3 regions of the Ruegeria sp. I1 genome follow, and region 1 is predicted to be linked to each of the others. Evidence: riboswitches for the same ligand, from Rfam matches in the RefSeq annotation. Region 1 holds a riboswitch; each other region holds the start of a gene.
What was found. Region 1 has a riboswitch for cobalamin ahead of ACR0DH_RS07305 (DUF1636 family protein). Riboswitches for the same ligand answer to the same signal wherever they lie in the genome.

Region 2: linked by a shared signal. The riboswitch ahead of ACR0DH_RS05030 (DUF1636 family protein) and the one ahead of ACR0DH_RS07305 (DUF1636 family protein) in region 1 are both predicted to bind cobalamin.
Region 3: linked by a shared signal. The riboswitch ahead of ACR0DH_RS18935 (energy-coupling factor ABC transporter permease) and the one ahead of ACR0DH_RS07305 (DUF1636 family protein) in region 1 are both predicted to bind cobalamin.

The regions. Positions count from the first base shown of each region.
Region 1 covers NZ_JBQFNM010000003.1:141,883-144,137, reverse strand. Annotated here, with positions in the region: gene ACR0DH_RS07310 (ABC transporter ATP-binding protein) at 1-498, opposite strand, end outside; gene ACR0DH_RS07305 (DUF1636 family protein) at 495-851, opposite strand; cobalamin riboswitch at 950-1,166, opposite strand; gene ACR0DH_RS07300 (D-lyxose/D-mannose family sugar isomerase) at 1,225-1,890, opposite strand; gene ACR0DH_RS07295 (carbohydrate kinase family protein) at 1,910-2,255, opposite strand, start outside.
Region 2 covers NZ_JBQFNM010000002.1:247,836-250,090, forward strand. Annotated here, with positions in the region: gene cobW (cobalamin biosynthesis protein CobW) at 1-1,007, opposite strand, end outside; gene ACR0DH_RS05030 (DUF1636 family protein) at 1,011-1,385, opposite strand; cobalamin riboswitch at 1,469-1,674, opposite strand; tRNA gene ACR0DH_RS05035 (tRNA-Tyr) at 1,912-1,995, opposite strand; gene rlmB (23S rRNA (guanosine(2251)-2'-O)-methyltransferase RlmB) at 2,112-2,255, shown strand, end outside.
Region 3 covers NZ_JBQFNM010000012.1:77,826-80,080, forward strand. Annotated here, with positions in the region: gene sseA (3-mercaptopyruvate sulfurtransferase) at 1-592, opposite strand, end outside; cobalamin riboswitch at 735-948, shown strand; gene ACR0DH_RS18935 (energy-coupling factor ABC transporter permease) at 1,004-1,681, shown strand; gene ACR0DH_RS18940 (CBU_0592 family membrane protein) at 1,697-1,966, opposite strand; gene ACR0DH_RS18945 (helix-turn-helix domain-containing protein) at 1,966-2,255, opposite strand, start outside.

The DNA.
Region 1 (2,255 bases):
GGTGGGCTCGTCCAGAAACAACAGCGAGGGGTTCTGCGCCAATGCACGCGCGATATGAGCGCGTTGGCGTTCGCCGCCGGAGAGCCGCTGCATCGGCTTGTCCGCCAGATGGGTCAGCTCGGTCGTGCGTAGAACGCGCGCAAGATCCATCTTGTGGTCTTCCGCCGAGCGGTCGCTCTGAATGGGAATCTGACCCAGCGCAACGTAGTCGCGCAGCTTTAGGCGGCCATCGGGCAGTTCCTGCTGACCAACAACCGCAATGGTCCTGGCGCGTTCCTGCGCAGACAGGCTGCGCAGGCTTTGACCGTTGATCCGTACGTCCCCCAGCGCCAGACGTTCGACCCCACAGAGCAGGTTCAGCAGCGTTGTTTTGCCGGCACCGTTCGGACCGGCGATGGCAAGGATCGCCCCTTCTTCCAAAGAGAACGAGACGCCTTGTAGCAACACATCGCCATTCAGGGCGTAGTATTCCAGATTCTCCGCGACCAGAAAGCTCATGCCTTACCCGCCTTTGGAAGACGAGGCAGACGTGCTAGAGTTTTGAACAGCAAGGCGGGGGGGCGATCCGTTGCGCTGGTCCAACCGCTCTCGCTGTCGCGGTACTGATGGGCGAAGGTGGCGATCGCATCCAGATCGGCGGTGCTTTGAATATCGCCAAACAGGTATTGCGCCTTGCCTTCGGCTTGCAGACCGATGGCCATGGGACGTTCGCATCCTGCCATGCACGGGATCAGTCGCGTAGCGAACCCGTCTGGCAGCGACGCGTCCAGCAGAATTTGGGCGGCGCTGGCTTCGATCTCACCCTGGCAGGTCGAGCAGATCAGCACAAAGTGATCAGCGTTGCGGGTCATTGCCACCCTCAACGCGCAGAACGCCCGTGTCGAAAGTGCCAGTCCCCAAAGGGCGCAAATATGCCATCAATCCTCCTTCCAGGACGCCCCGTCCCGGGTTGGTTTCACAGGTGATGGCAGGTCTCCTGACTTGCGGGTCGTTGCTTGGCCAACCTTCCCGGCCTTCTCGGGCCAGTGGTGATTTGGCGTCGCTCTCCGCTTACAGTTGCGGGGGCAGTTACGGACTTGGCCTGTTCCGATATTCCGGGGGCCGCACCGTATTCCCATTTTCATCCCGCACCCAAAGCTGCGGGAACCATCACAGGTCAGCTATTCTGGACAAGACACGCTTGTCAAGCAATCGCTGAGAGGCTCGGGTCAATCTCGGGGTAGATCAGTAATCCGCAACCAGCAGGAACTCGGCCTCGGTATCTTCGTCGATCGTGGCAAAGCGGGGAATGGGTTGTTCGAACACGTTATCGGTGCGGTCGTCGTTTACGGTTGAGACCTCGCCGATCAGGCAATCCCCACGCTCGGCCCAGAAGGCGTGCCAGATGCCGGGCATCAGGGTCACGCTTTCGCCGGGTTTCAGGCGCAGCAATTCGCCCGGAGTGATGCTGATATCGCATCCGTCGCTGGGCACCACAACCGGTGTGTCGCGGTCTACGCTGCCATCGGGGTTCGAGGCATAGATCTCCATCACCAGATCGCCGCCGCCCCGGTTGATGATATCCTCGGCTTTGACGATATGACGATGCATCGGCGACAGCTGCTTGTCGCGCGAGATCAGCAGTTTTTCTGCATAAAGCATCCCACGACCCTGGCTCAGATCGTTCTCATCCCCATTGCGCAGGGTGAACAGGAACAGGCCAAGCTCATCAAATTTGCCTTGCCCGTAGTCGGTGATGTCCCATCCCAGTCCCCGGGCGCGGATCGTGTCGGCCTTGGCGCTGCGCATCTGATCCGGAGACCAGTCGGCAAAGGGGGGCAGGATGAAACCGAAAGACTGGATAAAGGCCTGTGCATCGGTCTTGATGTGGTTGATGTCGGAACGTTTCATGTGACTTCCCTTTTTGGGACTAGAGCTCGTGCGCCCAGGGCGGGTTGGCCCCGGCACGCGATACGGTGACTGCTGCAACATCTGCACCCAACGCTAAAGCTGCACGCAGGCTTTCTTTTGTCAGATCGCGCAGCCCGGCTTTGGTCAGATGTCCGGAACGGTGAAGTTCCGCCAGCACGCCAGCGTTGAACGTATCGCCCGCCCCCACCGTATCGACAACCTGAACCGCTTTAACCGGTATCGTGGTTTCCGAGCCATCGCGTAGATAACCCGAAGCCCCCTGGCTCCCACGTGTAACAATCACAACCGCGGGACCGGCTTGCAGCAACAAAGGCACTTTCTCGGCATGGGTTTCGGGCCCCGGA
Region 2 (2,255 bases), on a different contig from region 1:
TCTTTGATGTCGTCATGCTCGGCGATCACTACCATGCGCGAGCGGCGTTCCTCGCCGGGCCCCCACGGGCGGTCGTACTGGTGACGCACACGAGCACCCACGGCTTGCACCAGCAGGCGCATCGGCTTGCCTTGAACGGCGGCATAGCCTTTGACACGCAAAATGTTCAGCTCGGTGGCCAGGCGCTCGATCTTGGCGACCAAATCGGCGGGATCGGACTGTTCCGGCAACTCGACGATGGTGCTTTCGAAATCGTCATGCTCGTGATCGTGGTGACCGTCGTGATGCGACGGACGAGCATCCATGTCGTCCTCGGCTGCGGCCTCAAGACCCAGAACGACGCGCACATCCACGGCACCTTCGGCAACCTCAACGACGGGTAGCGGGCGAGGGGCCTCGGCGGCGATGATCTCTTTCGCTTTGGCCACGCCTTCGGGACCGGCCAGATCAGGCTTGGTCAGCAGGATGATATCGGCGCAGGAAATCTGATCCTCAAACACCTCGGATAGGGGCGTTTCATGGTCGATCGAGTCATCGGCGAGGCGCTGAGCATCCACCGCTGCCACATTCGGCGCAAAGCGACCGGCTGCGACGGCCTCGGCATCGGCCAGCGCGATCACACCATCAACGGTGATTTTCGAACGGATATCGGGCCAGTCGAACGCCTTCAGCAGCGGCTTAGGCAAGGCGAGGCCCGAGGTTTCGATCAGAATATGCTCAGGGCGCGGCTCCAGAGCCATCAGGGCTTCGATAGTCGGGATGAAATCATCGGCCACGGTGCAGCAGATACAGCCGTTCGCGAGCTCCATGATGTTTTCCGCCGGGCAATCCGGGATCGCGCAGGATTTCAGGATGTCGCCATCAACGCCAACATCGCCGAATTCATTGACCACCACCGCCAGACGCTTGCCCTGCGGGTTTTGCATCAGGTGCTTGACCAGCGTGGTTTTGCCCGAGCCCAGAAAGCCGGTGATGACAGTGACGGGAAGTTTTTCAAGAGTAGACATGGGTCAAGCTCCAATCGGGGGAATACGGGCCGCACAGTTTTTGCGGAAATGTTCAGGACGTTCGCGCCATTTGACCAAACCATCGTCAGTGGCCAAATACTTGGTCACACCTTCGATGATCGTTTCGACATGGTCGGTTTCGTTGAGGTTTTCGTAGACAAAAGTCCAACGCGCGGGCCCACCACGTAGCACGATGGAACAGCCCTGATCGCAATTTGACAGGCATTCCACAGGCTTTAGGTCGATCCCGTCTGGCACGCCGGCCTGTTCCAGCGCCTTATGCAGCAAAGCGCCGGGGCGCTGGGTGTCATCTTCGATTGCCAGGCCACGGCGGCATGTCGTGCAGACCAGCAATTCAACTGGTGCGGCTTTACTCATCTCTCTCATCCCCCTTAGTCAAATCTGGGGGACGGGGTTTCATGTGGGCCGATCCAAGCCCCACACCGGAACACCCCGTCCGGTTTCATCTTCGGGCGCTGGCAGGTCTCCCGGCTTGCGGATGTCAGGGTGTATACCCTGTCGGATGTCCTGCCTTCCCAGCCTTTGGCCAGTGGCTTTGGGCACCCTCTCCGGTCACGGTCGCGGGGGCGGCTGCGTTTGGCGGTAAACCCGTTGACGCATTCCCTTTTCATCCTCTTACGAGGACACCAACGGATCGGACATGCGGCACTGATACGGTGCTTGTCAAGCGTGTCGCCGACAACCGCAAGGTCGGGCGCAGAAAAACGACCTGTGGCGGTCGTTGGGCGGCATGTCAGGGCTTGGCTTGCGGCTTTCGAAAGGTTTAACAGCGACCGCTTCACTGAACCAAATGTTTGACGAATAACCAGACGGCTCTTCATAACAGCAGATACAGGCCAACGGCGGGGGCGTTTTGCTCGGGTATCTGGAAGCTTTGTGAGAGTGGTGGGCGACCCTGGAATCGAACCAGGCGTGCGTCTCCGCGAGGGAGTTACAGTCCCCTGCCACACCTTGCGGCCTGTCGCCCACTGTCAGGCGTTGCACCTGACGTGGAGGCGTGATTACTAGCGCACCAAAGGAGCGTCAACAGGAAAATACGGCATTGACGCAGGAAAGCGAATTCATGGCCCGGAGGCCCTCAGAATGAAAAAACCCAAGTGGGTTGTTGAAAAGGAACAGGCACGAAAAGCAGCAGCGGCCGAGACGGTTTGGCTGTTTGGTTTACACGCCGTGCGCGACGCCTTGATGAACCCCAAGCGCCAGAAACTGCGCCTGATTGTGACACGA
Region 3 (2,255 bases), on a different contig from region 1:
GTATGTGGCCAGATCGCAGCCCTTCGCGCGGTTCAACCTCGGTTCCGGCGAAACGGGCGGCAACACGGGCATCGATAATCTCATGATCAGCCAGTTTGGCGGCCGCAGACACTTGTGTCACGTCGCGTACCAGATGGTTCTGCACCCGAACGGTCATATGCCGATCCCGGATCACCGGGGGCAGATCTTCAACCTCTCGCCCTTCGGCCTGCCATTTCGGCAAACCCCCGTCCAGAACGGCGATGTTCTCTTGGCCCATCAGGCGGAACAGCCACCAGACCCGCGCGGCCGACATCAGCCCGGCCCCGTCATAGACGACCACCTGATGACCATCGCCGACGCCCATCGCCCGCAGGCGTGACATGAACTTCTCGACCGGCGGCGCCATATGTGGCAAGTCCGAACGTTGGTCCGAAATGTCATCAATATCGAAGAAGCGCGCGCCGGGGATGTGGCCCGCATCATATTCCGCCTTGGCATCGCGATTCTGCGCGGGCAGATACCACGACCCGTCCAGAATCCGCAGATCCGGGTCCTTGATATGCGCGGCCAGCCATTCGGTAGATACCAGGGTTTTCGGATCGTCTTGCATCAAAGCCTCCCCTAAGCGAGTCTGAGTTTCCCTATATCCGAGCGGCCAAACGTGCAAGCCATGCCAAGGCCTGCACCCCCGGCGCGCTGACAATTTTTTCCAAACATACACGTTTGCCTGCTTGACAGGCGGCACCCCGTGCCAGACACCTGCCTGACGTGGTTTCCAATGGGGAATTCCCCCTGAGGAATGAAAAGGGAATCCGGTGCGACAGTACCTGTCAATTCCGGAACTGCCCCCGCAACTGTAGGCGGAGTTTCGCCCCATCATGGCCACTGACCGAGGCAATCGGTTGGGAAGGCCGGGATCGAAGCCAATCCGCAAGTCAGGAGACCTGCCATGTGCAAACCGGGCGAAAGCCCAATTCTTAAACCTTTCTGCCGTCGGGTGTGACGGGAAGGAGACTAAACTATGCATATCGAACCGGGCGTCGTAAATGGCGCCAAACTTGTCTTGAGCTACGCCACCGCAACTGGCGCAGGGCTCTATACCGCTAAACTGGCTTGGGACAGCCTCAAAGGCAGCGGCATTGCCAGCCTTGCCATTCGCTCAGCCCTGACCACCGGGCTGGTTTTCACCTTCTTTGAGGTGTTGCCGCACTTCCCGGTCGGGGTGTCGGAGGTTCATTTTATTCTGGGATCGACCCTGTTTTTGTTGTTCGGTGCGGCCCCTGCCGCCATCGGCCTGATCGCGGGCTTGTTTATTCAGGGGTTTTTCCTGGCGCCTTTCGACCTGCCTCAGTTCGGGATGAACATGACAACGCTGCTGTTACCGTTGTTTGCCTTGCAGGCCTTGGCCAACCGCATCATTGCGCCGAATACGGCCTATATTGATCTGAAGTATTCTCAGGCGCTTGCGCTGTCGACGGCCTATCAGGGCGGCGTCGTCATCTGGGTGGCGTTCTGGGCCTTTTATGGCCAAGGATTTGGTGCAGAAAACCTCGCCGCCGTTGTCAGCTTTGGCGCTGCGTACCTCCTGGTTATCCTGATAGAACCACTGGCTGATTTGGCCGTGTTGGCCGCAACAAAATCCATGCGGGATTTGGGCCGGATTGGGCTGTTCACACCGCGCCTTCACAACACTGCATAACTCTATTGCGCCGCGTTACCCAGCGCGGCGCAACCTGAAATGCTGAATAATCCCGATCACGCTAATGATGATCCAGAAGCCTTCAATCAACATTGACGCCAGATTGAAGTTCTGAAGCAGCGAATAGACAATCAAAACAGACCCCAGCAGGTTCACCACGGGAAACGCCAGATCTTCGGAATTCATATACCGCATCTGCGTGGCGAAATAGGCGGCAACCACGATCAGAGCCCCGAAAGAACCGATGGCGTCCACAATTGTCAGGCTGTTGAAAAACTCGCTCATCAATGAACCTTGCCGTTATCTGGAACATCTGGCTGTTGCGCATAGTGATGCATGTTCAAAAACGCCGCCCCTTCAGCACCTGCGCGATAGCCATGCGGGAGATCCGCTGCAAATCGCAGCCCCTGACCCGATTGCAAGGGCACCCAAGCCTCACCTTTCAGAATGTCCAGCGTGCCACTAAGCACAAAGACCTCCTCGGTCACACCAGCGGCATGGGCGGGGGACTCATGGCTTTGGTTGGGGGCGAGCTGGACGTGAAACGTCTCTGCCCCCAAGACCGGATCAAAGG